Regions from separate parts of the Actinoallomurus sp. CA-150999 genome, predicted to be linked through region 1. Evidence: riboswitches for the same ligand, from Rfam matches in the RefSeq annotation. Region 1 holds a riboswitch; each other region holds the start of a gene.
The links. A riboswitch is a leader RNA that binds a small molecule or an ion and turns the genes downstream of it on or off. The one in region 1 is predicted to bind cobalamin.

Region 1 (9,794 bases):
GAGATGGAGAGCAGCACCATCCACCCCAGCGGAGCGAGCATCACGACCGAAAGCGGAACGAGTATCAGGTGCAGCGGGCTGGGCCGCCGGGACCGCGCTCGGGGTGGGCGTCCTCCCTCGTGGACGCCGGCCATGCGTGCCGGTCGCGTCAGCGTCGTGTCGGCCATCTCAGTTCACCTCGTACGGGGAGGCACGGCGGCTCAGCCAGAGCTGGACCACCGTGACGGCCAGGATCACGACGAACAGCGCGCTGCCGATGGCCGCGGCGTAGCCGCCGTCGAAGTCGACGAACGCCTGCTGGTAGAGGTAGTAGACGAGCACCGTGCTGGCATGCAGCGGTCCGCCCTTGGTGGTCACGTAGACCTCGTCGAACAGCTGCAAGGCGTTGATCGTCAGCCAGACCAGCAGGAAGGACGAGGCCGGCGCGAGCAGCGGCAGCTCGACCTTCCAGAACGCCTTGACCCGCCCGCAGCCGTCCAGGGCCGCGGCCTCCATGAGCTCGCGGGGCACGTTCTGCAGCGCGGACAGATAGATGATCACCGCGAAGCCGAGCCAGCCCCACACGGTCATCGCCACCACCGCCGGCAGCGCCTCACCGGAGCTCTGGAAGAACCCCTGCTGGGGTAGGCCGAGCTTGGCCAGGCCCGCGTTGACGGGGCCGAACTGCGGGTTGAGGAGCCAGCTGAAGATCACGCCGGTGGCGACGGTCGAGGTGACCAGCGGGACGAAGACCGCCATCCGGTAGAAGGTCATGCCGCGGACCTTCTGGTTCAGCAGGACCGCGATGGGGATCGCCAGCACCATCGTAATCGGCACGAACAGCACGCAGTAGACCAGCGTCTGCCGCGCGGCCTGCCAGAAGACCGGGTCGTGCACCATCCGCCGGTAGTTGGCGGCTCCGGACCAGGTGCCGGGCGAGGTCAGGTCCGTCTGCTGAAAGGACAGCAGGAGGGACCAGACCACCGGCACCAGACCGAACAGGCCGATCAGGAGCACGGCCGGTGACACGAACGCCCAGCCGGCGAGATGGTCGGCTCGGCGCGCCCGGTTCGGCCGGCGCCGCCCGCCGTCTCTCCGAGCCGAGTTCCTCTCGCGTGCGGCCGCCATGACCGCCATTACGAGCCCGCCAGGATGGCGTCGACCTGGTCACGGGCCTGGTCCAGGGCCGCCTTCGGCTGCGCCTTGCCCAGCAGGACCGACTGCACCGCCGTGCCGAGGACCTGGGAGATCTTCGGGTAGGCCGGGATGTTGGGCCGGGACTTGGTGACGTACTTCGACAGGTTGTCCACGAAGACCTTGTTGGCCGGGTACTTCTTGAGGAAGTCCTGGTAACCGGGGAGCTTCGTCTCCGACTCGCGCAGCGGGAGGTCCCCGGTGGCGATGGAGAACCGCAGGTGGACCTCGGGGGAGTCCAGCCACTGCAGGAAGGCCCACGCGGTCTTGCGGTCGCCCTTGTTGAACAGCATGTAGTTGTCAGGGCCGGCGATGGTGGCGTGGGTGACCTTGCCGGGCAGGATCTGGCTGCCGTACTGGACGTCCTTGGGGATGCCGGCGAGGTCCCACGGCCCCGTCCAGAGCATCGCGATCTTCCCCGAGTTGAAGAGGTTCTGGTACTGGCCGTCGCCGGTCTCGAGGTAGACGGAGTGGTCGGTCACCGCCATGTCGTGCAGCAGTTGCATCGCCGACAGCCCGGCGGGCGAGTCGAACGCGGACTTCTTGCCGTCCGGTGTGAGCAGGTCGCCGCCCGCCTGCCACAGCATCGCGATGAACCGCCAGACGGTGTCCTCCGAGCCGTCGTTGAAGTACGACCAGCCGTACTGGTGCTTGGAAGCGTCGGTGAGGCGGCGCGCGGCGTTCTGGAAGTCGGTCCACGTCCAGGACGGCGTGGGATAGGAGACGCCCGCCGCGTCGAAGAGCTTCTTGTTGTAGACCAGCGCCAGGTTGTCGACCAGCGCGGGGATCCCGTAGATCTTCCCGTCGGGAGTGGTCGCCGCCTGCCGCGCGGCCGGGAAGAAGTCGTTCCACTGGAAAGCGGGGGTGCTCTTCACCAGCGGCGTGAGGTCCTGGGTCTGCGACCGCTTGGCCAGCGTCGTGATCGAGGAGCCGAACTCATAGGCGACTCCCGGCGTCTTGCCCGAGACGAAGGCGCCCAGCGTCTTCTTCAGGGCGTCGTCGTTCATGCCGGCGAACGTGACGTTCACCTTCTGGTCGGGGTGGGCCTTGTTCCACTCCTGGCCGAGGGCGTTGATCGCCGTCAGCTCTTTGTCCGTGTAGCCATGCCAGACGACCACGGCGTCGTGCGACGTCCCCGAACCTCCGGAGCAACCCGCCACGGCGCCGAGGGCCAGCGTGGCGCCGACGGCGGTGAGTCGGGCGCCGAGCCCTCGGCCAAGCGGTCGCGATGGTGCGCGCATCTTCATACTCCCCTTGCGTAGGGCCGCCGAACGAGTGCGCTTACGAAGGCTTCATGCTCGTTAGCGATTGTTGTGAGGGACTTTAGATCAGGATCGATCACGGAAACAAGGCATACGTGAAGAATGCGTCACATTGACGGGCGGTCAGGGCCGTAGCGGCGCGGCGCGGTCGCGCGGTCAGAGCCGGAGCAGGCGACGGGCGTTGGCCGCGTACAGCGAAGGCAGCACCGTGGCCGGCAGGTCGAGTGCGTGCACCTGCCAGCGCCCCTGGGGCGGGACCGCCTCGTCAGGGGCGTAGGAGAACGCCTCGTCCGCCGACTCGAGGAAGCGGAACCACAGGCGGTAGTCGTCGCCGCGAGGGGGGAACGCGTCGGTCCCGAACAGCACCCGCTCGGGGTGGCGGAGGAAGAGTGCCCGTGCCGCCCGCGGCTGCCGGCCGAGCTCGGCCATCCGCCCGCCGAGGTCGATGTGGAAGTTCGGATAGGCGGTGAGCATGCGGTCGACCCACCGCAGGTCCTCGGCGTTGCAGCCGACGTGCGCGCCGATGAAGACCGTGCCCGGATGGGCCTTGACCAGGACCTCCAGGGAGCGCATCAGCTCTCCGAACGTCGGGAAGCGGTCCCGGTCACCGAACCACCAGTCCGGGTTCTCGATCAGCTCTTCGAGCCGTTCGTTGTGCCGGTCCAGGGGCTCGAAGAAGGCGACGGGATCGGCACTGTGGATCAGTACCGGCACCCGCAGCTCGGCGCAGGTCCGCCAGATCGGCGCCAGGCGCGGATCACCGGGCGGCAGCAGCCCGCCGTCGGCGTCGCGGACCCGCAGGCCGAGGTCCTTCCACACCTTGAGGCCGCGGGCGCCGCGCGCGACCGAGGCTCGGAGCTCACGGACCAGCCGGTCCACCCCGTCCGGCTCGGCCACCAGCCGCCAGTCAAGCTGGCAGAAGGTGACGAAGCGGCCCGGATAGGTGGCGTCGTACCGGTCGAGGTTCTCGCCGAGCTCCTCCCCCCAGCGGCCGTCGAGGTTGACGACCGTCGCGACCTGGCATTCGTCCATCATCGCGATGAGCGCCGCCGCGTCCCGGACGAGCCAGCCGCCGTCGGGCGACAGCCACCGTCCCAAGTGGTTGTGCACGTCGACGCACGGAACGGCGGCGGTCGGCACCGACGTGACCTCGGCCCGCGCCTGGGAACGAGGGGTGTAGTCGCGGAGCCTCAGCTCAGCCAGCGAATCAGCGCTCATTGCGCAGATTCAACCAGTCTGGGTGATCGGATAAGCGCGAGTGGGGTCGAAAGTCAGCAGATATCGCCTACTCGCCCGCCTCCAGGTCACCCTCGAGATCGAGGTAGGTCTGGCGGAGGCGCTCCAGGGTCTCGGCGGCGGGTTCGGCCCACAGGCTGCGGTCGGCGGCCTCGAGCAGCCGCTCGGTGATGCCGCGCAGCGCCCAGGGGTTCGAACGCTCCATGAACTCGCGGTTCTCGGCGTCGAAGACGTACTCCTGCGCCAGCTTCTCGTACATCCAGTCGTCGACCACCCCGGCCGTGGCGTCGTAGCCGAAGAGGTAGTCGACGGTCGCGGCGAGCTCGAAGGCGCCCTTGTAGCCGTGCCGGCGCATCGCGGCGATCCACCGCGGGTTGACGACCCGGGCGCGGAACACCCGGTGGGTCTCCTCCCCGAGCGTGCGCGTCTTCACCTGGTCGGGCAGCGCGGAGTCGCCGACGTAGGCGGCGGGGCTCTTCCCGGTGAGCGACCGGACCATGGCGACCATGCCGCCGTGGTACTGGAAGTAGTCGTCGGAGTCGACGATGTCGTGCTCGCGGGTGTCCTGGTTCTTGGCCGCGACCGAGATGCGGCGGAACGCCGCCTCCATGTCCGGGCGCGCCTCCCGCCCGTCCAGGCCGCGCCCGTACGCGTAGCCGCCCCACACGGCGTACACCTCGGCGAGGTCCCGGTCGTCCCGCCAGTTGCGGGCGTCGATCAGCGGCAGCAGGCCCGCGCCGTACGCGCCCGGCTTCGAACCGAAGATCCGGCTGGTCGCGCGCCGCCAGTCGCCGTGTCCCGCCATGTCCTCCAGCGCGTGGGCGCGCACGTGGTTGTCCGGCTCGTCGAGATCGGCGACCGCGCCGATCGCGTCGTCCACGAGCGCGATGACGTGCGGGAACGCGTCCCGGAAGAACCCGGAGATGCGCAGGGTGACGTCCACGCGCGGCCGGCCCAGCTCCTCTTTCGGGACGATCTCGAAGCCCGTGACACGGCGCGACGCCTCGTCCCACACCGGGCGGACGCCGATCAGTGCCAGCACCTCGGCGATGTCGTCGCCCTGCGTGCGCATCGCGGCGGTCCCCCACACCGTGAGGCCGACGCTGCGCGGGTACTCGCCGGTGTCGTCCAGGTGGCGCTGGATCAGCGACTCGGCGAGGGACACCCCGACGTCCCACGCCGTACGGGACGGGATCGCCTTCGGGTCGACGGAGTAGAAGTTACGGCCGGTCGGCAGCACGTTGACCAGCCCGCGCGTGGGCGAGCCGGACGGGCCGGCGGGCACGTAGCCGCCGTCGAGCGCGTGCAGGACCGCGTCGATCTCTCGCGACGTGGCGTCCAGGCGCGGCACGACCTCGTGCGCGCCGAACTCCAGCAGGCGTACGACGTCGGGAACCTCACTGCCGAGCACCTCGGCGCAGACGGCCGCCGCCCGGGAGGCGTCCCAGCCGAGCGTCTCCATGCCGACGACGAGCCGGCGCGCCACCGCCTCGAGGAGGTCGACCACGTCGGAGGCGGTCCGCGCGGGACCGTCCACGAGCTCGGCGAGCGCCGTGGCCTCGACCCGCGCGCCCGGTTCGGCGAGCAGTTCGCGCTCGTCCAGCCCGTAGGCCTGCGCGATCGCGGCGCGCAGGCCCGGCAGCGCGCCCGCCCGGCCCGCCCACACCTGCGCGGCGCGAAGCACGGCCAGCACCAGGTTGACGCGCTGCTCCGCCTCCGGCGCCTGGCCGAGGATGTGCAGGCCGTCGCGGATCTGAACGTCCTTGATCTCGCAGAGGTAGCCGTCGATGTGCAGGACGAAGTCGTCGAAGTCGCCCTCGCCCGGCTCGTCGCTGACGTGCAGGTCGTGGTGGAGCTCGGCGGCCTTCACCAGCGTCCAGATCTGGGCGCGCACGGTGGGCAGCTTCGCCGGGTCCATCGCCTGGACGGTGGCGTACTCGTCGAGGAGCTGTTCGAGCTTGGCCAGGTCCCCGTACGTGTCGGCGCGCGCCATCGGCGGCACCAGATGGTCGACGACCACGGCGTGGCCGCGCCGTTTCGCCTGGGTGCCCTCGCCCGGGTCGTTGACGATGAACGGGTAGACGAGCGGCAGGTCGCCGAGGACCGCGTCCGGAGCGCACTCGGCCGACAGCCCGAGGCCCTTGCCGGGCAGCCACTCAAGCGTGCCGTGCTTGCCGAGGTGGATCACCGCGTCGGCGCCGAACACCTCGTCCAGCCAGCGGTACGCCGCCAGGTAGTGGTGCGAGGGCGGCAGGTCGGGGTCGTGGTAGATCGCCACCGGGTTCTCCCCGAACCCGCGTGGCGGCTGGATCATCAGCACGACGTTCCCGAACCGCAGCGACGCCAGCACGATGTCGTCGTCATCGGTGTACAGCTCGCCCGGCGGCTCGCCCCAGTGCTCCCGCATGCCCTCGCGCAGCGACTCCGGCAGCGCGGTGAACCACCGCTCGTAGTCCTTCAGCGGCACCCGGGCGGGCGCGGCGCGCAGCTGGTCCTCGGTCAGCCACTCGACGTCGTGGCCGCCCGCCGCGATCAGCGAGTGGATCAGCGTATCCCCGTCGGTGGGGTGGTCGCCGACGTCGTAGCCGGCCTCGCGCAGGGCCGCGAGCAGGCGGACCGCCGAGACGGGCGTGTCCAGGCCGACGGCGTTGCCGACGCGGGCGTGCTTGGTCGGGTACGACGACAGCACGATCGCGAGCCTGCGCTCGGCGACCGGCGTGTGCCCGAGCCGTGCCTGGCGGGCGGCGATCCCGGCGACGCGTGCGGCCCGCTCCGGGTCGGCGGTGTACACGGGGATGCCATCCGGTCCCTCCTCCTTGAAGGAGAACGGCACCGAGATCAGCCTGCCGTCGAACTCGGGGATCGCGACCTGCATCGCGGCGTCCATCGGGGACAGCGCGGCGTCCGACGCCTCCCAGGTGGCACGGGACGTCGTCAGGCACAGCCCCTGGATGACGGGGACGTCCAGGGCGGCCAGCGCCCCGGCGTCCCACGCGTCCTCGTCACCGCCCGCCGACGCGTCCGCGGCCACCGCCCCGCCTGCGGCGAGCACGGTGACGACCAGCGCGTCCGCCCGGCCCAGCAGTTCTAGGAGCTCTTCGTCGGCGGAGCGCAGGGAGCCGCAGAAGACGGGAAGCGCGTTAGCGCCCACCTCCTCGATCCGCTCGCACAGCGTGTCCACGAACGCGGTGTTGCCGGACAGCTCGTGCGCCCGGTAGAAGACGACGCCGACGGTCGGCCGGCCGTCCTTCGGCTCGGCGCCGGTCTGGTGCACGCCGTACGCCGGCATCCGCCGCGGCGGCTCGAAGCCCTCGCCCGTGAGCAGCACGGTGTCGGACAGGAAGCGGGCCAGCTCCCGCAGGTTGTCCACGCCGCCCTCGCGCAGGTAGTCCAGCGCCTCCGCGGCGACGCCGGCGGGCACCGTCGACAGCGCCATCAGCTCGGCGTCCGGAGCGGCCTCCCCGCCCAGCGCGATCAGCGGCAGGCCCCGGCGGCGCAGCTCCTCCACGCCCTCCTGCCAGGTCTTCAGCCCGCCGAGCAGCCGGACGACCACGACGTCGGCGCCCTCGCAGAGCCCATCGAGGTCGGCGACGTCCAGCCGGGACGGGTTGCCGGTCACATATCCGGCGTTCGCGGAGCGCGCCGACAGGAGTTCGGTATCGGCCGTTGAGAGCAGCAGGACACGCACGTGTCGTTCCTTCCCTCGGGGGTCCTCGCCCCGGCTCGGGTAAAAGGTCACCGACGGCGGGAAGTCTCCTGACTCCCAGGTCACCGCTCCCCCGCGGCCTTCCAGCTGGTCGCCGTGGCCGTACACGCGGGTTCGCTACCTGGTCACAGTTGCGGGACAGCCCCGGATTCACACCGGGTTCCTTCCCCTCTCCGTCGCGCGCCCAGTCTACGAGCACCACCCTCGGCCCGCACTGCCCCAGGTCACCCGGCTCTGACCCCGGTCTTGGATGAAACTCCCAGGACGCCCACGGGACCGCCCGCGACCATCACCCTTGACATGATGAAGAACTTCATTATGGTGAAGAACTAGTCGCCTCGAAATGGACATTGAGGGAGGTCGCAGTGAAAGATGCCAGCGTGCCGGAACCCGAGCTCGCCATCGTCGCTGTCGGCCGCCAGATACGTGCTCTGCGCAAGGAGCGCGGTCTCACCCTCGACGAGCTCAGCGAGCGGTCCGGCGTCAGCACAGGGCTGATCAGCCAGGTCGAGCGCGGCAAGGGCAACCCCGCCTTCGCCAGCCTCGCCCAGCTCGCGCACGGACTCGACGTGCCGATCGGCCGGTTGTTCCACATCACGGACCAGGTCTCACCCGTGGTTCGCAAGGATGAGCGGCGCAGCCTCAGCCCGCACGGCACCGACGACAGTGCGGTGTACCAGTTGCTCACGCCGAACCTGGACGGCGCTCTGGAGGTGCTGTGGGTGGAGACCTCACCCGGGCATGACACGAGCGCGACCCCGTTCCGGCACAACGGTGAAGAGTTCGGCCTGCTGTTGTCGGGGCGCAAGGACGTCTACGTCGACGGCGTGAAGTACAGCCTGGAGCCGGGTGACTCGATCACCTACCCGTCCAGTGTCCCGCACTGGTATTCCAACCCCGGATCCGAACCCGCCGTCTCCATCTGGGTGATCACGCCTCCCACCTGGTAGGCGCCCGTCTCTCTCAGCGCACCGCGACCGTACGGTCCCGGTGTCGGCCTCGCGCGGCCTGATGCCGCCCGACACCCCAGCGAGGTGCCCTCATGGCATCCACCCTTGACCAGCAGACGTCGGCCGCGGCCGGCCGGCTCTCCTCCCGTCGTACCCTGCTCGCCCTCGGCGGCGGCAACGCCATCGAGTGGTTCGACTGGACCGTCTACGGTCTGCTCGCCGCCCTCATGGGCCCGCATTTCTTCCCGAGCGCCGATCCGGTCTCCGCCACCTTGTCCGCGCTGGCGGTATTCGCGGTCGGCTTCGTCGCACGGCCGCTCGGCGCGATCATCCTCGGCACGCTCGCCGATCGGGTCGGCCGCCGCCGGATCATGCTCGTCTCGGTCGGATCGATGGCCGTCTCGGCGGTCGTCATCGCGGTGCTGCCGACCTACCAGGAGATCGGGGCCTGGGCCGGTGTCATTCTCGCCTGCAGTCGCATCGTGCAGGGCATCTCGACCGGCATCGAGGCACCGCTGACCTCGACGTACGCCGTCGAACTGGCGCCGCCCGGCAAGACCGCCCGATTCGGCGGAATCCTGGGTTCGTACGTGCAGCTCGGCATCTTGGGCGCGTCCGTGGTCAACTTCGTCACGAGCGCCGTCGTCGGCGACGCCGCCATGGCCGACTGGGGCTGGCGGGTGCCGTTCGTGGTCGGTGCGGTCGCGGGCATCGGGGTGCTGTGGCTGCGCCGCGGCCTGCCCGAGACCACGCATGCCGAGCCGGGCACGGGCACCCGCGACCTGTGGGCGCAGGTCGGCCGGAACAAGCTCGCCCTGCTCGCGATCGTCTTCGTGGTCGCCGGCGCGCAGACGTTCAACTACGCGTGGAATGTCGGGCTGCCTGGCCTGGCCCGCTCGGTGTACCACGAGAGCCCCACCGCGATCTTCGGGGTGACGTCGCTGCTCGGCGTTGTCTGCTCGATCCTCTTCATGGTCTTCGGGCGGGCCGCCGACCGGTTCCGCATCTCGCGGACCTTCGTCGCCGCCCAGCTCCTGGCGGTCCCGTTCGTCTTCCTGATGCTCGCCTACAACAGGCCGGGCGTGGTCGTGTTCGCGGTGGTCATGTTGCTGGGCGGCGTGAGCATGGCCTTCACCATGGCGCTCTACAACGTCGTCGCGGCGACTCTGATGCCGGCGAGCTGCCGGGTCACCGGGGTCGGCCTCGGCTACGCCGTCGGCGTCGCCCTGTTCGGTGGGACCGCGCCCTACCTGCTCCTCTGGCTCCGCAAGATCGGCGCCGTGTGGGCCTTCCCCGCGTACGCCGCCGTCATCTTCCTCGTCAGCGTTCTGCTGTACCGCATTGCCTACCGGCGCGGCTCGGTCCGCGTCGGCGACTGAAGGGAGAACCCTTGTCCATCCGACTTCCCGACCGTGAGGCGCCCGTCGTCCGGCGGTCCGACGTGATCGTCGTCGGCGGCGGCCCCGC
Region 2 (9,794 bases), 190 kb from region 1:
GTGTTGGTCGCCCATGTCACATTGTGGCCGTTGTAGATCACCATGTTGTCGTCGGCCTGGAGCACCAGCGTCGCGCCATCGTGGCCGGACGTTCCCGACGCCCAGACCGCCTGTCTGCCGTTGACGTAGACGACCAGATTGCCGTCGCTCTGGAACTCGGCGTACGCACCGGCGTGATGCGTCCCGCTGGACCAGATGATCTTGCTGCTCGTGTCGCGCAGCACGAGGTCGCCGCCCGTCTGCATGGTCAACGCGAGGCGGTTCGTGCGCAGGGTCTTACCCACGTTGAGGTCGTACGGCGCATGCACTTCGAGTGCAAACGGATTCCCGCCCGACATCGGCTTCTCACTCGCCGGAACGCCCTTGCGGGCGGCTTTACCCGAGGGACCGCCCTTGTTGGCCGCATGGGCGCGAGGTGAGGGTTTGCCGGAGGCCTTGGGCTCGGCGCTCTTGGGGGCCGCCGACTTGTCCGTCGCGTGTGCTGAGGGTGTCGGGGTCGGGGTGGCCGACGGGGACATGGAGGTGTACGCGCCCGGCGGAGGCTGCTGGCCGTTACCGGCCAGCACCCTGTCGGCAGTCCCCGAGGCGGGGTGCTTCTTGGCGTGGCGCGAGCCCGTGCCGATCAGCAGGATCGGGACCGCGAGCAGGACGGCCCCGCCGATCGCGACCGCGGCCAGCACGGGTTTCTTCGGCCGGTCCGGCGGCATCTCGTCGGCGTTCGCCGCACCGGTCTGCGGGGCGACCTCCACCGCGACGTCCGTCGCCGGGGCGGGGTCCTCCTGCTCCTTCGCCGCCGACGGTGTGTCCTTCGGCCGCTCTTCGGTCTCGTCGGCCTTCTTCTCGTCGGCCTTCTTCTCGGCGGGCTTCTTCTCCTCGACGGCCTTCTTCTCCTCGGTGGCGGACCGGTCGCCGTCGTGGGCCGACTCGGCGCCGCCGGCCGGCGCCAGGTCTCCTGCCTCCTCGATGTCCGCCTTGGGCAGTTCCACCGGCCGGCGGATACCGAGCGACTCCACGCGTTCGCCGGGTCCTGACTGCGAAGACAAGATCGCTCTCCTTAGGTCTGAATCAGATCGCGGGCGGCATCGGGTCCAGCGGCGCGCCGACCGGGTGCTGCGGGACGTCCCTCCCGATGAGGGCACGTGCCGGCGCAGCGCTTCGTCGAGCCGCTCCAGCGTGGCTCGGTCGGCGTGGTCCAGAGCCCCGGCCCGGCCGGTCCCCGGTCCGCATCCTCCGGCGGGTCACGATCTACCTCCGGTGACGGATTCGGTCGCGGCGAGAGAGAGGGCGGTCGTCCGTGCACCTCCTCCACGCGACGGCGCGGCGGTCCAATGTCGGCCCCTCGCCCCGTACGCAGGCGGTATCGGCGGTAGGCCGACCCCTCGGTAAGGCATACGAATCCCACCGTGTTCGGGTTCACCAACGGACGGCTCCATTTTCGGGCGAATACCACCGATCTTTCCCGAGTACGCCCGGCGGCTTCGCGCTGCTCGACGACGCCGTCGCGGCGTACGGGTGCGCGTCTTCGGTCGAGACGACCTGGTTCAGGAGCCGCGAGTATCGGGGGCGACGGGGATTGGTACGCTCGCGGCCGGCATGGAATGACGCGAGGTGCCCCTACGAGGGGAGAATCGGGAAGCCGGTGAAATTCCGGCACGGGCCCGCCGCGGTAACCGGGGAGCCGCCGTCCACGCGCGCACGCGCAGCCACTGGCCGCCAGGCCGGGAAGGCGGATGGTCAGGCATCGATCCGGAAGTCCGAAGACCGGCCTCGCTCCACCGGCCACCGCCACGGTGGCCTGACGCAGCGGGAGCCTGCCCATGAACGCCGGCATCTACGACGTGGTCCACCGTCGCCGTGACGTGCGCGCCCAGTTCACCGGCGCGCCGATACCAGAAGACGTCCTCCACCGGATCTTGACGGCTGCGCACGCCGCGCCCAGTGTCGGGCTCTCCCAACCCTGGGACTTCATCATCGTGGAGGACCCGGCCGTACGGCGCGCCTTCCATGACCACGTCCAGCACGAACGCACCACGTTCGCCGCCACCCTCACCACGGCCGCCGCCGACCATTTCGCCCGGATAAAGATCGACGGTGTACTGGAGAGCAGCCTGTCGATCGTGGTCACCTACGATCCCGACCGGGGCAGCCCCGCGGTCTTGGGCCGACACGCCATCGCCGACGCGGGACTGTACTCGGTCTGCCTGGCCATCCAGAACCTATGGCTGGCCGCCACCGCCGAGGACCTGGGCGTCGGCTGGGTGTCCTTCTACCGCGAACCGCACCTGCGTCAGCTGCTCGGTATTCCGACCGGAATCCGGCCCGTCGCCTGGCTGTGTGTAGGGCCGGTCACCCATCTGGAGGCCGTGCCGGATCTCGAACGGCACGGCTGGCGCCACCGTCGCCCCGTGGAGGCGGCGATCCATCACAACCGCTGGTGAGCCCCGCAGGGCGTCACCGGAGGTCACCGCAGGTTCGTAGTGCCCCACGCGCATGGGTCATGTCCCTGGATGTGGTGCACGAAGGGAGCGCAAGGCGCGTGGGCTGGACGGCCTTCGGCTCCACGCCGGCTGCCGGTACCGGCGTCGCCGCCCCGTACCGTAGGTCATGCGGCCGGATCGTGGGGTCGTGCTCAGCCCGTTTCGGCCTCGGTCCGTGGTGCTCGAGTCAGGGTGAGAGCGCTACCTGCCACGCCGATAACGATGATCGCGATGGCCACGCTGATCCCGCCCTCATGGTCCCAGTAGACGTCCTTGAGCTCGATCAGCAGGGCGGCCTCGTCGACGACAAGAGCGAGCCCGATGCCGAAGGCCAGGCCCATCCACATGCGCCAGCGAGGGGAGCGCTCGACGAGTCCGCATGCTCCCACGGCGATCAGCGCCAAGATGCCCCAGATGTAGTGGTGGATGTGCACGCCACCGACCCGGACATTCCCCAGGCCGGCGACGTGGACGTGGATCGCCCAAGTCAGCAGGCGCAGCCCGGCGAACGTCGCGGTGAATCCCCACCAGGCCAGCACCAGTCCCCGCCGGGTCGGATGAACGTCCCGCAACCGGCGTGGGCGACGCTGTTCCAAGCGGCGGGCCTTGTGGTCTCGCGGCACCTGTTCGGTCACTCGGCGAGCGTACTTCGACTCATCGGCTCTTCGCGGTCACGGTGGCCGGCTGTACCCGGAATGACGTAGGGCCGGGAAGCTCTCAGTCCTACGGTGCGGGTATGACCTCCGAATCCGGCGTCATCATCCTTGAGATCGATGGCATGAGGCTGATCGGGGGCCAGACTGTAAAGCATCGATCGGCGCGGATTCGGGGAGGCATTGGGTGCGAGACCATCCGGGGCGATGGTTTGTCATCCTGGTCGTGGCTGTCGCCGCGGCGTTCTGGGTGCTGAAACACGGCGGAGATGATTCCGGCGGCATGCGACCAACCGGGTCCGGCAGGTCCGGCGTCGCATCGACACCGAGTGGCAAGGCTCCTGGCCGATCGGATTCGACGTCGGATTCGAACGACCCCTCGCGCTTTGCCGCACAGGTCATCAAGCACGCACGCGAGGCCAGGATCAGCCCGAAACTGCTGATGGCGATCCTGTACAACGAATCGGACAAGCCACACGACCCGGGCTTCGAACGCGCCTGGCAGAAGATCAAGCCAGATGCCGCGTTCGGCATCGCCGACATGCACCGGCCTGCGTTCAATGAGGTCAAACACGGCCGCAGCTTCGCCAACCGGAGCTGGGAGGAACTTCCTGACGACCCCGACCTCGCGATCACTGCCGCGGCCTGGTATCTGCACGACCTGGCTACCGACTTGCCCGCCAAATGGTCCGGGCCGTACACCCGAAATGAGTTGCTGGCTCTCGGCTACAACGCCGGGCCCGGCACCATGAGGGCATTCGCCCGCGGTGCTAAACCTGGTGACGTCGCCCAGTCCTACCTGGACCGCCTACGTCAGAACTGGGCAACGGCCGAACGGGCCCTCCGCCGTTAGCAGCGAGCATTTATAGCCGTGTCCGGTGATGTTCAGGTGGCTCGCACCACTTGCGTCATGCCTTCGTCCTGGATCGGTTGTGGTGCGGGCCGTCGGGCGGTGTCGCTGACGCGGATGAGGATGGCGACGAGCACCCAGTTCGACAGCAGCGCTGAACCACCTTGGGCCAGGAACGGGGTGGTGACGCCGGCCGTCAGGGGAATGAGCCCGGTGACGCTGGCGATGATCAGGAAGACCTGAAGGGCGAAGATGAAGGAGATCCCGCCGGTGAACAGCTTCAGGAACGGATCGCGGGTGGTCAGCGCCGCCTTCATCCCGCGCTCCACGAGTAGCGCGAAGACCAGCAGGATCACCATGAGTCCGGTGAGCCCGAGTTCTTCGCCGAAGGAGTCGAAGATGTAGTCGGCGTAACTGACCGGGGTGAGGTACGGCTGGCCCTGCCCGAGCCCGGTGCCGAGCACGCCCCCTTGGGCGAGGGAGAACATACCCCGCATGGGCTGGCCGCTGTCGGCATAGTGCCCGCCCAGAGCGGCGCATTTGCTCACGAAGTCGCTCGTCTGCGATGTCGCGTGGATGAGGGCGGCCTGGGTCTGCTGGTTGATCACCTTGGCGCCGATGGCGCAGCCGCCGTCGAAGTACGCTTGCGGGTGCGACCACACGGCGAACCGTTGGTTGACATGGCCGAGGAAGGGCAGCTGGGTCGCGGCGTACGCACCGGCCGAGAACAGCCCGCCGCCGATCAGCACCCACGAGATTCGCTCGGTCGCGATGTAGAGCATCGCGATGAAGAGGCCGAAGAACAACACGCCTTGGCCGAGGTCCTTCTCCAGTACGAGGACGCCCACACTGATCAACCAGATGACCAGGATCGGGCCGAGATCCCGGCCGCGCGGCAGCGCCAGGGGGCCGATTCGCCTGCCGACCAGGGACAGCGCGTCGCGCTTGGTGACCAGGTAGCCGGCGAAGAAGGCGATCAGGGCGATCTTGGCGAACTCCCCCGGCTGGATCGAGAACCCGCCGAGCCGAAGCCAGACCTTCGCGCCGCCCGCGCCGCTGATGCTGGACGGCAGCAGACCGGGAAGGACCAGGAAGAACAGGCCGGCCGCACCGATGGTGTACCGGTAGCGCTGCAGCACCCGAAGATCACGCAGGACCAACAGCACCGCCGCGAAGGCGATGATGCTGATGGCGGTCCACATCAGCTGGTTCGCTGCCGAAGCGTTGATCGGGTAGCACTGCTCGCCCGCCGCCTTCGCCGCGACGCAGTTCTTGCTGTGCTGCAGGTCGAGCCGGTAGATCATGGCCAGCCCGAGCCCGTTCAAGAACACCGCGAACGGCAGCAAGAGTGGATCGGCGTACGGCGCGAACCTGGCGATGAGCACATACGCGATCGCCACCAGGGCGGCGAGCCCGCCGCCGTAGCCGAACATCCCGGCCGGCAACTGCCCATCTCGCGCCAGCCCCACCTGCGCGAAAGCGGCCAGCGCGACCGTCACGGCGAATCCCAGCATCACGAGCTGGGCACCACGGCGAGGACGACCCGTTATGTGAACTTCAGGCTCAGCATCCACTAGCACTTCCTCATCTTCCTGGCGGCGCGCCGGCGGAGGGCCGGTAAGCACGGCGGCCTTCATCGCCGACCAGAAGACCGGCCACGATGTACGGCACGCCATCGCCGGCCAGGCCCTGGGCGCCTCGCAACCGTGGTTCTCTCCAAGTGGCGCCCAGCAACTGCCCCATACAGCGACACAAGCCGCATGACAACGGATGTCCGCATCTCGGGGGAAGCTCAGGAGATCATGATCCCGACCCGTCACCGTACCCGAGGGGGTAATTGCCGTATGAATTGCCAACCTTCCTGCTGGATGGCGCGTCGGCGGCATAATTTAGCCGGGCCAGTGTTAACCCCAGGGAAGAGTCGGGTTAGCGAACGGTGACCAGACATCTGCGGATCGGCGGCTCGCGAGGCCGCGTGTTCGCCTTCGATGGTCTTGAGCTGCCATATCGGGTGGGACACTACCTTCTTATCCCGACAAGGTCAGCGACATATCTTAGATCGGCAACGGACGCATAATCCTCCGCTAACCGGGCGCTAATGACCGCTCCCCGAAACTGCCTTGTCATCGACCGCCCCTGATGGTGCGGTCTCCGAATAGATGGAGGACTCGTATGGCATTCGCGAAGAGAGCCGCCCTTGTCGTGACGGTCGGGGCGGGCGCGGCACTGGCGTTCGGCGCGCCGGCGATGGCCGCCGCGAAGCACGGCGTCACTCTCAAGGCGAACAAGGCCACAGTGAAGGCGAGCAAGGAGATCACCCTGCACGGAAAGTTCTCCCCCGAGCGAAAGAAGGTCGCCTACGTCGCCGTACTGAAGACCAAGGACGCCAAGGGACACTGGGTCCTCGCCAAGGGAGTCGCCCCCCGCAGGCTCGGCAAGGCCGGCACCTTCACGTTCGGCGTCAAGGCCGCCAAGCACCGCGGGACGGAGACCTTCGAGGTCGTCATCGACAAGGTCAAAGGCACGAAGCTCATCGCCGTCGCCACGTCCAAACCGGTGACGGTCAAGGTCGTCAAGTAGGCCCCTTATCGTGCGATCGGGGTCACGACCCCGGTCGCACGATCACTTGCGGCATATACCGGCGAGCAGCCATCCCGAGGGTTCGGACACGGCCCGGTCGGGCCGCCAGTGCGCGGGGAGAACCAGCCCAGGCTCGATCAGATCCAGCCCGCCAAGGAGGGCCGCGATCTGGGCTCGGTCGCGCAACGCCACCGGCACCCCGGCACTCTCGGCCAACCCGTTCAAGAACTCCAGGTCCTCCGGCCCCCACCCCTCAGAGGTGAAGTGACAGACCGCCAGGTGACTTCCGGGGGACAGGGCGTCGCTGAACGCGGTCACGATCCCCGCAGGATCGTCCTCATCGAAGACGTAATGCAGGACGGCGACCATCAGCACCCCGACCGGCCGGCTGAAATCGATCAGACCCGTGACGTCCCGGTCGGAGAGGATCTCCGCCGGACGCCGGATGTCGGCCTGAACCGCGGTCGCGGTACGGGAACTGGACAGCAACGCCTGGAAGTGGGTGACAGGAACCGGATCCTGATCGACATAGACGACCGTGGCCTCCGGATCCACCCCGTGCACCACCTCGTGCACGTTGCCGCGTCCGGGCAGCCCACAGCCGAGGTCCAGGAACTGCCGGATCCCGATCGAGAGCATGTAGCGTACGGCCCGCCGCATGAACTTGCGGTTCTCCCGTACCGCGTTGATCGCCACCGGCAACGCCGCCCGGATCTCCTCCGAGACATGCCGGTCAGCCGAATAATTATCCTTCCCACCCAGCGCATAGTTGTACATCCGCGCATCATTCGGCGCGGTGGGATCTACATCCTTCGGCAGAGGCTCACGGTCAGCGATGACAGAGTCCTTCGCGATCCAGAAACGGGATGGAAAGCCTAACGCGACCACGCACACGATGAGCACTCAATGACGATTTGTCCGATATGTCGTTAATCGCGCGGCACCAGCGTGGCGGATGGCGACGCTGCGCTGGAGCGGTGTGACTCAGCGGGCGAGGCCGTGCTGCCAGGCCCAGGCGGCGATCTCGACGCGGTTGCGGGCCTGGAGTTTTTCCTGGACGTGCATGAGGTGCGACTTGACCGTTCCGACGGTGATGGCGAGCTCGGTGGCGATCTCGACGTTCGTCCGTCCTCTGGCCACCTTGGCGACGACCTCTCGCTCCCGGGACGTCAACGCCTCCGCGGTCTGCCCGCCGCGCCCGTCCTCGCGGGCCGACGCCGGCGACCCGAATTCCGATGACGGAACGGCGTGCACGAAGCGTTCCAGCAGCCGTACCGTCACTGAAGGCGAGATGAGTGCGCCGCCGTCCACCGCAGCGCGTACCGCGTCGACGAGGAAGCGCGGACCGGCGTTCTTCAGCACGAACCCCGCGGCGCCCGCACGCAGCGCTTCGTAGACGTACTCCTCGCTGTCGAACGTGGTCACCATGATGATCTTGGTATCCCGGGTCTGCGGGGAGCTCAGCAGGGTACGAGTGGCGGTCAGGCCGTCGATCTTGGGCATCCGGATGTCCATCAGGCACACGTCCGGGCGCAGCCGCTGCACCAGCTCGACCGCCTGCGCGCCATCGGCCGCCTCGCCGACGACCTTGATCCCGTCCTGCGCCTGCAGGATCAGGCAGAACCCGCTGCGGACCATCTCCTGGTCGTCGGCGACCAGCACGCTGATGGGCACGCCGTCAGCTCCTGGGCAGGGACGCCGACAGCTCCCAGCCGCCCTCCGGCTGCGCCCCCCAGTACAGCTCGCCGCCGAGCCCCTCCACGCGCTCGGACAGGCCCAGCAGCCCGAACCCGCTGCTGGCGAACCGGCGTCCGCGGCGTCCATGCGCGGCACCGTCGTTGCGCACGGCCACCCGCACCGTGTCGTGATGCGCCGACAGCAGCACCCGGACACCGGTCGGGTTCCGGACGTGCTTCAGGACGTTGGTCAGCCCCTCCTGCACGACCCGCTGCACCGTGGTGGCCAGCTCAGGCGGCAGGGACGCGAGGTCGAGATCGGGGTCCAGATCCAGATCCGCCCTGGCCCCACCGCGCGCGAACTGCTCCACGTGCGTCTTGATCTGCTCGATCCCCGGGGTCTCGCGGCGCGGTGCCGGACCGGCCCCGTCATCGTGCTCGCGCAGCAGGTGGACCATCCGCCGCATCGCGACCAGTCCGTCCTGGCCCGCCTGCTCGATGTTGGTGAACAGCTTACGGGCCATCTCGTCCCGGACGAGTTCCTGGCCGGTCTGCGCCTGCACCACCACTGCGGTCATGAAGTTGGCGACGTGATCGTGCAGGTCGCGGGCCAGCTCCAGGCGCTCGAAGCGGCGCACGCGGTCGGCCCGCGCGGCCCGCCGGGTGTCCTCGCCGCGCATGTACGCACCCGCGATCACGGCGCCGAGGACGAGCAGCGCAATCGGCAGCTGCGTTGCCGCGCCGACCCACGGGTCGGAGATCCGGTTCTGCAACACCATGATCGTCACACTCAGCGCGGCGCCGACGACGAACGCCTGCACACGGCTCGCGCTCCGGCAGACCCCCACCAGCAACCCCAGCAGCACCGCGAACTCGGTCACCCCGAACGTCCGCTGCGCGACCGTCTCGTGCAGGACGTAGGTGAACGCGCAGGACAGCGCCACGGCGGTCAGCGCCACCCCGATGACCGGGACGTCGTACCGCAAGGCCGCGACCGCCAGTCCGAGCATGATCAGGCCCATGCTCATCAGCGCGATACCGGACGGATCAGTGGTCACCAGGGACGCGTCCAGGAAGAGGAGGCACACGACCCCGAACACGGCGGCGACCATCCGTGGTTGCGGGACGGCGACTCGGCGCAAGGAGAGCATGCGGCAACCTTAGAGCGCCGGTTCGGGATGGCGTATCTGACTTTCGGCCGAGTCGGACCCATCTGACTTTCGGCGGAGTCGACCCCAGCGGAATCCGCCCGGCGACCGATCCGCCCGAGCCCCGATGCGCGGCAGTCTCTTCCCATGCTCTCCCCCAACGCCGAACGCTGAAGGAGCGACCATGCCGACCACCGATTCCACCATTCCCACAAAAGCCGGTCGCGCGAAGTCCGTCGCCGCGAGAACCAGGACCGCCCGGCGGTGGCCCCTGAGGACGGCACTCGCCGCCCTCGTCCTCGCCGCCGCGGCGGTACCGGTCGCCGCCGGATGCTCGTCGCTGTTCGGCAAGACCCACCAGGTACGGATGGAGGTGACCGGCTCCGGATCAGCACAGGTCGCCTACGCCT
Region 3 (9,794 bases), 810 kb from region 1:
GCTGGCGGCCACGCTGTCGCTGCTCATCGCCGTGCTCCTGAGCCTGGCGGTGGGCAGCCGGCAGATCGGCCCCGGAGAGGTGTTCCAGGCCCTGCTACACGGCGGGACCAGCGACAACGCCCAGGTGGTGCGGTCGCTGCGCGTGCCCCGCACCGTCATCGGCGTGCTGGTCGGCGCCGCGCTCGCGCTGGCCGGGACCGTGATGCAGGGCGTGACCCGCAACCCGATCGCCGAACCGGGCGTCCTCGGCGTCAGCCAGGGCGCGTCGGTCGGCGTGGTGTGCGCGATCGCCTTCTTCGGCGTGCACACCCTCGTCGGTTATGTCTGGTTCGCGTTTGCCGGCGCGGCGCTGGCGGCGGTCGGCGTGTACGCCGTCGCCAGCGGCGGGTACCGCGGCGCCTCCCCGGTCAAGCTCGCCCTGGCCGGCGCCGCGATGAACGCCTTTCTCGCCTCCGTCGTCTCCGGGATCGTCACCACGAACGCCCGGGCCCTGGATGAGTTCCGCTTCTGGCAGGTCGGCTCGATCGGCGGACGCGGCAGCGAGATCATCGGTCAGGTATGGCCGTTCCTGCTGGCCGGTCTGCTGCTGGTCGCCGCGATGTCCCGCGGGCTGGACGCCCTGGCCCTCGGCGACGAGGCCGCCACGGGCCTGGGCCACAACGTCGCCGTGCTGCGCGTCCTCGGCGCGCTCGGGGCGACCGTGCTCACCGGGGCGGCGGTGGCGGTCGCCGGTCCCATCGCCTTCACCGGCCTGGCCGTGCCGCACATCGCGCGGGCTCTCGTGGGTACCGCGCACCGCTGGGTGCTGCCGCTGGCCGCGCTGCTCGGACCCGTGATGCTCCTGGTCTCCGACGTGCTCGGCCGGATCATCTTCCCTCCCTCGGAGATACCGGTGGCCGTCATGACCGCGCTGCTCGGCGTGCCGTTCCTCATCGCGCTCGTACGCCGCAAGGCGACCGTGGCCGCATGAGCGGACGAATCGGTGAAACATCACTTCCCGACGAAGGAGGTCGCGAGATCCGCTCGATGCCGATGGCCGTACGGCCGCCCGGTCATGCCGTGCTGCGGCTCGGACGCGGCAGCTTCCTGCTGCATCGCCGGGCCTTCGTGGTCGCGGTGGCGCTCGCCGTGCTGCTGGCCGCGGTCGTGGTCGCCTCCCTGTGCGCCGGCGAGTCGTTCGTCTCACCGGTGCAGGTGTGCCGGGTCCTGCTCGGCCGGCCCAGTCCCGACGAACTCGTCGTCGGCACCCTGCGCCTGCCACGCCTCGTCGTGGGCCTGCTCGCCGGGACCGCCTTCGGCGTGGCGGGCGCCCTGATCCAGACCGTCGCCCGTAATCCGCTGGCCAGCCCCGACGTCATCGGCGTGACGCACGGCGCGGGCGCGGCGACGGTCGCCGCGATGAGCTTCGGCGTCGCCTCGTACGACGCCCTGCCGTACGTCTCCGTCGGCGGCGGCCTCGCGGCGACGTCGCTGGTGTACGTCTTCGCGTGGCGGCGCGGGCTGAACGCCTCGCGCTTCGTGCTGGTCGGCATCGGCATCTCGATCGCCCTGGGCTCTCTCACGCAGTTGTTCCTCACCAAGGGCGACTACCTCGTCGCGCAGCAGGCCAAGGTCTGGCTGACCGGCTCCCTCAACGGGCGCGGGTACGACCACGCGGCGCCGCTCGCCCTCGTCCTGCTGGTGGCGGTCCCGGCCGCGCTGTGGGCGGCCCGCGCCCAGCGCAGCGCGCTCTTCGACGACGACACGGCCACCGCCCTGGGCGTACCGCTGGATCGGATCCGGCTCGGCCTGGCCGTCCTCGGGGTCGTCCTGGCGTCGATGGCGACCGGCGCGGCCGGGCCGATCGACTTCGTCGCCCTGCTGGCACCGCAGATCGCCCGCCGCCTCACCCGTACGGTCCAGATCCCGCTGCTGTCCTCCGCGCTGGCCGGCGCCCTGGTCGTCGTCGTGGCGGACCTGCTGGCCCGCCGTTTGTTCGCCCCGATCGAGCTGCCGGTCGGCGTCCTCACCGCCGTGGTGGGCGCCCCGTACCTGATGTGGCTCATCGTCCGTACCCGTTCCGGAGGCACCAGCTCATGAGCCGTACCGGTACCAGCCGCCTCACGGCGCAGGACCTGACCCTCGCGTACGAGGACCGGATCGTCGTCGACGGACTGGACCTGGAGATCCCCGACGGGCGGGTCACCGTCATCGTCGGCCCCAACGCCTGCGGCAAGTCCACCCTGCTGCGGGCCCTCGGCCGGCTCCTCAAGCCACGCCGCGGCGTGGTGCTGCTGGACGGCGCCGAACTCGCCCACGTCTCCCGCAAACAGATCGCGCGGACCGTGGGCGTCCTGCCCCAGTCGCCCACGCCCCCGGACGGGATCACCGTCGCCGACCTGGTGGCACGTGGCCGTCAACCGCACCAGAAGTGGTGGCAGCAGTGGTCGGAAGAGGACGAGCGGGCCACCGCGGAGGCCTTGGAACGCACCGCGACCGCGGACCTCGCCGAACGGCCGGTGGACGAACTGTCGGGCGGGCAGCGCCAGCGGGCGTGGATCGCGATGGCCCTGGCCCAGGACACCGACCTGCTGCTCCTCGACGAGCCCACGACGTATCTGGACATCGCTCACCAGGTGGAAGTACTGGACCTGATCCGGCAGCTCAACCATGAGCGCGGCCGCACCGTCGTCGCCGTCCTCCACGACCTCAATCAGGCCGCCCGCTACGCCGATCACATCGTCGCCATGAAGGCCGGCCGCATCATGGCCCAGGGCCCGCCGCGTGACGTGGTCACCGCGGACCTGGTCCGGGAGGTCTTCGGCCTGACGTCCGTCGTCGTCCCGGACCCGGTCACCGGCGGCCCGCTCGTCGTGCCCGGCATGGCGTGGCAGCCCGAAGCGGAGGATGACCGCGTTCGGTAGCCACGCCACGCGAAGGTCAGAACGCCTCGTCGAGACTGACCGTCCCCTCGACGGCGACCTGGTAGGCCGAGACGCGGCGTTCGAAGAAGTTGGACAGTTCCTGGACGTCCTGCAGTTCCATGAACGGGAACGGATTGGCGGTGCCGTACCGGATCGGCATGCCGAGGCGGGCGAGGCGCTGGTCGGCGACGTTCTCCAGGTAGGCGCGCATGTCGGTGGCGGTCATGCCGGGCAGGCCGTCGCCGCACAGGTCGTGGGCGAAGGCGAGTTCGGCGGCGACGGCCTCCTCCAGCATCGCCCAGACCTGCCCGGTCAGCTCCTCGTCGAACAGGTCGGGCTCTTCGGCGCGTACGGTGTCGACGACGCTGAAGGCGAATTCCATGTGCATCGACTCGTCGCGGAAGACCCAGTTCGTGCCCGAGGCGAGGCCGTTGAGCAGGCCGCGCGAGCGCAGCCAGTAGACGTAGGCGAAGGCGCCGTAGAAGAACAGGCCCTCGATGCAGGCGGCGAAGCAGATCAGGTTGAGCAGGAACGCCCGCCGGTCCTCCCGGGTCCGCAGCCGGTCCATCGCGCCGAGGGAGTCGATCCAGCGGAAGCAGAACTCGGCCTTGTCGCGGATGGAGGGGATGTTCTCCACCGCGGCGAACGCCTTGACGCGTTCGTCGTGGTCGGGCAGGTAGGTGTCGAGCAGGGTCAGGTAGAACTGCACGTGTACGGCCTCTTCGAACAGCTGCCGTGACAGGTACAGGCGCGCCTCGGGCGCGTTGAGGTGGGTGTAGAGGTTGAGCACCAGGTTGTTGGCCACGATCGTGTCGCCGGTGGCGAAGAACGCCACCAGCCGGTTGACCAGGTGCAGTTCCTCCGGGGTGAGCCGGGACAGGTCGGCCAGGTCCGAGTGCAGGTCGACCTCCTCCACGGTCCAGGTGTTGCGGATCGCCGCGCGGAACCGTTCGTAGAACGCCGGGTAGCGCATCGGCCGCAGGGTCAGGTCCATCCCAGGGTCGAGCAGGCTCGTGAAGTCTCTTCCTGACGTGCTCACTGGCAGGCCTCGCAGGTCTCGGGGTTCTCCAGGGAGCACATGAGCGCTTCCTGGGCAGGGGCGACGGTCGTCTGCGCGATGCGGGTGGCCGGCCGTGACCGCAGGTAGTACGTGGTCTTCAGGCCCGATCGCCAGGCGTAGGCGTACATCGAGGACAGCTTCCCGATGGTCGGGCTGGCCATGAACAGGTTCAGCGACTGGGACTGGTCGATGTAGGGCGTACGCGCGGCGGCCAGGTCGATCAGTGCCTTCTGCGGGAGTTCCCACGCGGTGCGGTACAGCCGCCGCAGTTCCGCGGGGAGCTCCTCGATCTCCTGCACCGATCCGTCGGCGCGCTTGATCGCGTCGCGCACCGGCGGCGTCCAAAGCCCGCGCGCCTTCAGATCCGCCACCAGGTAGGTGTTGATCTGCAGGAACTCCCCCGACAGGGTCTCGCGCTTGAAGACGTTGGACACCTGCGGCTCGATGCACTCGTAGCAGCCGGCGATGGAGGCGATGGTCGCGGTCGGCGCGATCGCGACCAGCAGTGAGTTGCGCAGCCCGACCTCACCGATCCGGGCCCGCAGCGCCTCCCACTCGGCGGCGTGGACCGGGCCGGCGTCGGGCCAGTGGTCCGGGTGCAGGACGCCCCGGGCGGCGCGCGTCCGGTCGTAGGAGGGGTGCGGGCCGTGGGTCGCGGCCAGCGCCGCCGACTCCCCGTACGCCGCGAGCGCGATCTCTTCGGCGATGCGGGTGGACAGCGCGAGCGCCTCGGGTGAGTCGAAGGGCAGCCGCAGCCGGAAGAACACGTCCGCCAGGCCCATCACGCCGAGCCCGATCGGCCGCCACCGCCGGTTCGCCTTCGCCGCCTCCGGCGTCGGGTAGAAGCCGCGGTCGATCGTGCGGTCCAGGAACCGCACCGCCGTACGCGCGGTCGCCCGCAGCCTCGCCCAGTCGACCCCGTCGTCGGTCACGTGGGCGGCGAGGTTGATCGAGCCGAGGTTGCACACCGCGGTCTCGGCGTCGTGGGTGACCTCGAGGATCTCGGTGCACAGGTTGGACAGGTGCACGACGTTGCCGGGCTCGGCGGTCTGGTTGCAGGCGCGGTTGGCGGCGTCCTTGAACGTCATCCAGCCGTTGCCGGTCTGGGCGAGGGTGCGCATCATCGCCCCGTACAGCTGCCGCGCCGGGACCTGCCGGACGAACCGGCCCTCGGCCTCGGCCGCCCGGTACGCGCGGTCGAACTCCTCGCCCCACCGGTCCACCAGCTCCGGCACCTGCTTGGGATCGAACAGCGACCAGGTCGCGTCCGCCTCGACCCGGCGCATGAACTCATCCGGCACCCAGTTGGCCAGATTGAGGTTGTGCGTACGCCGCGCGTCCTCCCCGGTGTTGTCCCGAAGCTCGAGGAACTCCTCCACGTCGGCGTGCCAGGGCTCGAGGTAGACGCACGCGGCGCCCTTGCGCCGGCCGCCCTGATTGACCGCCGCGACGCTCGCGTCCAGCGTCCGCAGCCACGGCACGATCCCGTTGGAGTGCCCGTTCGTGCCCCGGATCAGCGAGCCCCGGCTCCGCACCCGGCTCCAGGAGATCCCGATGCCGCCGGCGTACTTGCTCAGCCGGGCCACCTGGCCGTACCGCTCGTAGATGGCCTCCAGCTCATCGCGCGGCGAGTCCAGCAGGAAGCAGGAGGACAGCTGCGGGCGGGCGGCGCCGGAGTTGAACAGCGTCGGCGAACTCGGCAGGTACGCCAGCCGCGACATCAGGCCGTACAGCTCCGCCGCCTCGGCCACGCTCTCGGCGAGCCCGCAGGCCACCCGCAGGAAGAAGTGCTGCGGGCGCTCCAGCACCCGCCGCGTCGTCGGATGCCGCAGCAGGTACCGGTCGTAGACCGTACGAAGCCCGAAGTAGGTGAACCGGTCGTCGGCGTAGTGGTCGACCAGCGCGTCCAGCGCCGCCGCATTGCGGTCGACGAACCCCGCGGTCTGCTCGTTGAGCAGCCCCTGCCCATGGGCCGCCGCGACGGACTCGGTGAACGTCACCGGCCCGGTCTCCTCCGCGATCGACCGGGCGAGCAGCCGGGCCGCCACCGTCGAGTAGACCGGGTCGGTGACGACCAGCGCGGCAGCCCGCCGTACGGCCTCGGCCAGATCACCGGCTCCGGCGATGAGCAGCGGATCGGCCGCCGGCAATCCGGCGCAGACGCGCTCGATCTCGGCCGCGAGCGTGGCCTCGGGCGGCGTAGGGGGCGCGATGAGCTGTTGTGTCACGGTGCTCTCTCCTCGTGGGCTTCACCCTCGTGAGAAGACGCGCACGGACGACAAGGCTCCGCCGCCGACCCTCCCACGAGGCCTGGACGACCGCGCGCTCTCGCGCACGGGTCACTGGCAGGTCTTCGGACTCGCGGGCAGCACGCCGTCAGGCGCGTCCTACTGGCCGTCGCTTCCCGGGCCCGGTCGGGCCCAGTGCTGTTGACGGCGGTCGTTCCCACTCACCGCTGCGGGGCAGTCCCGGCCTCTCACCGGGTTCCCTCTTACGACACCCGCCACACGATGCACAGGTGAACCAGCAACACGAGAACCATACATGTAGGGGCAGTCGAAATGAACAACCACCAGATATTGGGGTGTCGCCGAGAAGGATCGCGGAGCCCAGGCACGCCGAACGGCCCCCGGCGGTGATCCACCGAGGGCCTCCAGGGGTGTGTCCTACGCCGTGACCGGTGCCTGCGCGGTCCGGGGGCCTTCGGCCGTACGGGCGAGCAGGCGTTCGGCCATCGGCGCGAAGCACAGGCCGATCGCGGCCCACATGATCGCTTGTGCGGCCACCGAGTACAGGCGGAAGGAGAACAGCACGTCCGCCGGGAAGCCCGGGTAGACGATCTGGCCCTGCCGGTTCTTCAGCGGCAGCGGCGTCTCCGTCGCGTGCCGGCCGTACTCGTGGACGTTCGCCGACAGGTGCCCGAGCGAGGGAAGCACGGACATCACGACGCCGAGCGCCACGACGCAGGCCAGCCCGGCCAGCAGGGTGGCGTTCCAGTTCCCGAAGCGGGGCTTGAGCCTCTGGCCGAGCCAGACCGCCAGGATCAGGAACGCGATGGAGAACCCGACCATCAGCAGGTACAGGCCGCCTCGATCACGGATGGTCTCGCCGTGGCCGATCGCCGGCGGGTTGGCCGGGTACTTGACGAAGGGGATCAGGTAGAAGCCCAGGAACCCGCCGAGGGCGACCAGCAGCGCCAGCGTCCGTGGCCGCAGGTTCCCCGTGCGGCCACAGGCCAGGATGTAGGCCACCGCGTACAGGCCGCCCATCGCGGCGCCGAACAGGATGACGCCCACGCCGATGCCGACGTTCGCCTGGATGGTGCGGCTGAAGATGTCCGGGCCGGCGGCCTCGGGCGTGATGCCCGCCGCCTTGTCGAGAATCGCCTGAGCGGCGTCCCGGCCGCTCTCATAGTCGATGGCCGCCTGAATCTGCGGTTCGGCGAAGATCCGCGCGAAGACGAACGCGAGGATTCCACCGACCGCGCCCACGAGCAGCCCACGCAGGATGAATCGCCGTTCCACGGCGTACTCCTAGAGTTGTGGTGTCGCGGGCCGGATCAGTGGCAGGGGAACCCGAGGAAGTGCCGGGCGTCGTGGACGAACTCGTGAATGGCCATGTTGTTGCCGAAGACCGAGGTCGCGCCCTGGTCGACGCCGATGAAGTAGTACACGGCCAGGCCGAACAGCACGGTGCCGAACAGCCACAGAGCGGCCCGGGTACCCGACACCACCACCGGGGTCGTATTCGTCCGCGGAGCGGGCAGCGTGGGGGTCGTCATGTCACAGCCTCCTCAAGGGATCCAGCGTCCCTGTCACGGGTGGAGCGCTTAGATGGCGGAGGGTCTGACTCTCCGGCCCAGGGCCGGAACACAGTGGCGCGACCGTGCCGGATTCACACCGGCTTCCTCTTACCATCACGTTCGCCGGGATCGTACGTCCAGAATTCGGCACCGTCAACGTCGCAGGAGGTCACCCGCCCCATGACCGTTCGGCTCGCGCTCATCGCGCACGCGGCCACCCGCGCCACCCGCGAGGCCCGCTTCCCCGACGACGAACCCCTCGACGCGCACGGCGCCGAAGCGGCCACGGCCGCCGCGGGAACCGTGCGCCGTGTCACGGCGGCCTACCGCGGGCCCGAGGAACGCTGCCGTCAGACCGCCGCCGCGCTCGGCCTCGACGCGGCGACCGCGCCCGCCCTGGCCGACCTGGACGCGGGCACCTGGCGAGGCAGGACCCTCACCGAAGTGGAGGCGGACCACCCCGCCGACCTGTACGCATGGCTGACCGACCCCCACGCGGCCCCGCACGACGGCGAGTCGCTGTCCGCACTGATCGCCCGGGTCGCGCAGTGGCTGACCGAACTCCCCACCGACGCCACCAGGGTCGTGGCCGTCGCCCACCCCGCGGTCATCCGCGCCGCCGTCCTCCACACGCTCGGCGCCCCGCCCGAATGCTTCTGGCGCCTCGACGTGACCCCCCTGTCCCAGACCTGGCTGACACGCCACGGCGGACGCTGGCAGCTACGCGAGACCGGTCACGCGCTCACACCGCCCCCCGCGGGCCGCTGACGCCCGATCGCCTCAGTTCCCGAGTCGCCGACGCTCAACGCTATGAGCGGTGTGCGGCTGCGCGGGTGGCGAGGAGTTCGGTGAGCAGGTTCTCCCATTGCCCGGCGATGGCGGTGACGTCGTAGCGGGCGGCGGCCTGGTGGGCGGCCGCGCCCATGGCACGACGCTTGGCAGGGTCGTCGATGAGCTCGCCGAGGGCGTCGGCCAGCGCGTCGGTGTCGGCGGGCGGTACGAGGAGTCCGTTGCGGCCGTGGGTGATGATCTCGCGGGGGCCCTGTGGGCAGTCGAAGCTGACGGCCGGGACGCCGCAGGCGAAGGCCTCGATGATGGTCATGCCGAAGCCTTCGAAGGATGAGGACAGCGCGAGAACGGACGCCTCCGCGAAGGCGCTGTAGATGTCGCTGGTCCGGCCCATGAACGCGATGTTGTCGCCCAGGTCGTGCTGCGCGGCGACGGCGCGCAGTTCGCCGAGTTCGGGTCCGCTCCCGTACAGGCGCAGCGTCCACTCGGGATGGGTGGTGCTGACTTTGGCGAAGGCCGTGATGAGCCGTTCGTAGTGCTTGACCTTGGCCATGCGGCCGGCCGCGGCGATCACCGGGGCGTCCAGGCCGGAGGTCGGTTTGGCGCCCGCGGGCAGCGCGTTGGAGATGGCCTGCAGGCGTGTGGGCGCGTCGGCGAGGAAGTCGGCGTAGGCGCGCCGGTCGGCCTCGGTGAGGGTCACCAGGGCGTCCAGGCGTGGGTACCAGCGGCTCATGTGCTCCCGCAGGCCCGGGCGGTGCGCGTCCAGATGCAGGTGTTCCTGGCCGACCACGACGACGTCGCGCGGGGCGAAGCGGGCGGCCAGCAGGTTGAAGGCCGGGCGAGTGGTGATCAGCACATCGGTGTCCAGCCCGCGCAGGGCACGCCACATCTGGTAGTCGCCGCGCAACGTGACCTCCGACCAGATCCGCTCGCTGCGAGGCACCAGTCGGCTGTTGTGCCGGCTCAATCTCGCCGCGAACCGACCGGGGCGTGCTCCTTTGCGCAGGTCGACCAGTGTGCGGACGCTGATGCGGTCGTCGATCGGAAAGAACGGGTCGTCCCGCCGCCGATGCAAGGTGATGATCTCGATGTCGTGACGCATCGCGAGGTGGTTGGCGAGGGTGAGAGTGGCGCGGATCGTGCCGCCCATGCCGTAGGCGGACTCGAGAAGAAACGTGATCTTCATGCGCGGCGTCTCCAGGGGGGTGTCGGGGCCGGGCCTCCGCCTCGCCGGCGCTAC

Region 2: linked by a shared signal. The riboswitch ahead of bluB (5,6-dimethylbenzimidazole synthase) and the one ahead of cobN (cobaltochelatase subunit CobN) in region 1 are both predicted to bind cobalamin.
Region 3: linked by a shared signal. The riboswitch ahead of ACQP2O_RS44975 (ribonucleoside-diphosphate reductase subunit alpha) and the one ahead of cobN (cobaltochelatase subunit CobN) in region 1 are both predicted to bind cobalamin.

The regions. Positions count from the first base shown of each region.
Region 1 is NZ_CP192063.1:8,957,643-8,967,436, forward strand. Features, by position in the region: gene ACQP2O_RS41440 (carbohydrate ABC transporter permease) at 1-167, opposite strand, end outside; gene ACQP2O_RS41445 (carbohydrate ABC transporter permease) at 169-1,107, opposite strand; gene ACQP2O_RS41450 (ABC transporter substrate-binding protein) at 1,116-2,414, opposite strand; gene ACQP2O_RS41455 (amidohydrolase family protein) at 2,592-3,653, opposite strand; gene cobN (cobaltochelatase subunit CobN) at 3,721-7,359, opposite strand; cobalamin riboswitch at 7,401-7,570, opposite strand; gene ACQP2O_RS41465 (helix-turn-helix domain-containing protein) at 7,743-8,327, shown strand; gene ACQP2O_RS41470 (MFS transporter) at 8,420-9,706, shown strand; gene ACQP2O_RS41475 (FAD-dependent oxidoreductase) at 9,718-9,794, shown strand, end outside.
Region 2 is NZ_CP192063.1:9,146,012-9,155,805, forward strand. Features, by position in the region: gene ACQP2O_RS42265 (hypothetical protein) at 1-1,043, opposite strand, end outside; cobalamin riboswitch at 1,590-1,784, shown strand; gene bluB (5,6-dimethylbenzimidazole synthase) at 1,818-2,438, shown strand; gene ACQP2O_RS42275 (hypothetical protein) at 2,630-3,112, opposite strand; gene ACQP2O_RS42280 (transglycosylase SLT domain-containing protein) at 3,318-3,983, shown strand; gene ACQP2O_RS42285 (FtsW/RodA/SpoVE family cell cycle protein) at 4,016-5,494, opposite strand; gene ACQP2O_RS42290 (hypothetical protein) at 6,153-6,560, shown strand; gene ACQP2O_RS42295 (SAM-dependent methyltransferase) at 6,603-7,463, opposite strand; gene ACQP2O_RS42300 (response regulator) at 7,545-8,234, opposite strand; gene ACQP2O_RS42305 (sensor histidine kinase) at 8,239-9,387, opposite strand; gene ACQP2O_RS42310 (hypothetical protein) at 9,569-9,794, shown strand, end outside.
Region 3 is NZ_CP192063.1:9,765,869-9,775,662, forward strand. Features, by position in the region: gene ACQP2O_RS44955 (FecCD family ABC transporter permease) at 1-970, shown strand, start outside; gene ACQP2O_RS44960 (FecCD family ABC transporter permease) at 967-2,079, shown strand; gene ACQP2O_RS44965 (ABC transporter ATP-binding protein) at 2,076-2,903, shown strand; gene ACQP2O_RS44970 (ribonucleotide-diphosphate reductase subunit beta) at 2,920-3,942, opposite strand; gene ACQP2O_RS44975 (ribonucleoside-diphosphate reductase subunit alpha) at 3,939-6,191, opposite strand; cobalamin riboswitch at 6,291-6,506, opposite strand; gene ACQP2O_RS44980 (CbtA family protein) at 6,630-7,487, opposite strand; gene ACQP2O_RS44985 (CbtB domain-containing protein) at 7,523-7,744, opposite strand; gene ACQP2O_RS44990 (histidine phosphatase family protein) at 7,946-8,533, shown strand; gene ACQP2O_RS44995 (glycosyltransferase family 4 protein) at 8,574-9,740, opposite strand.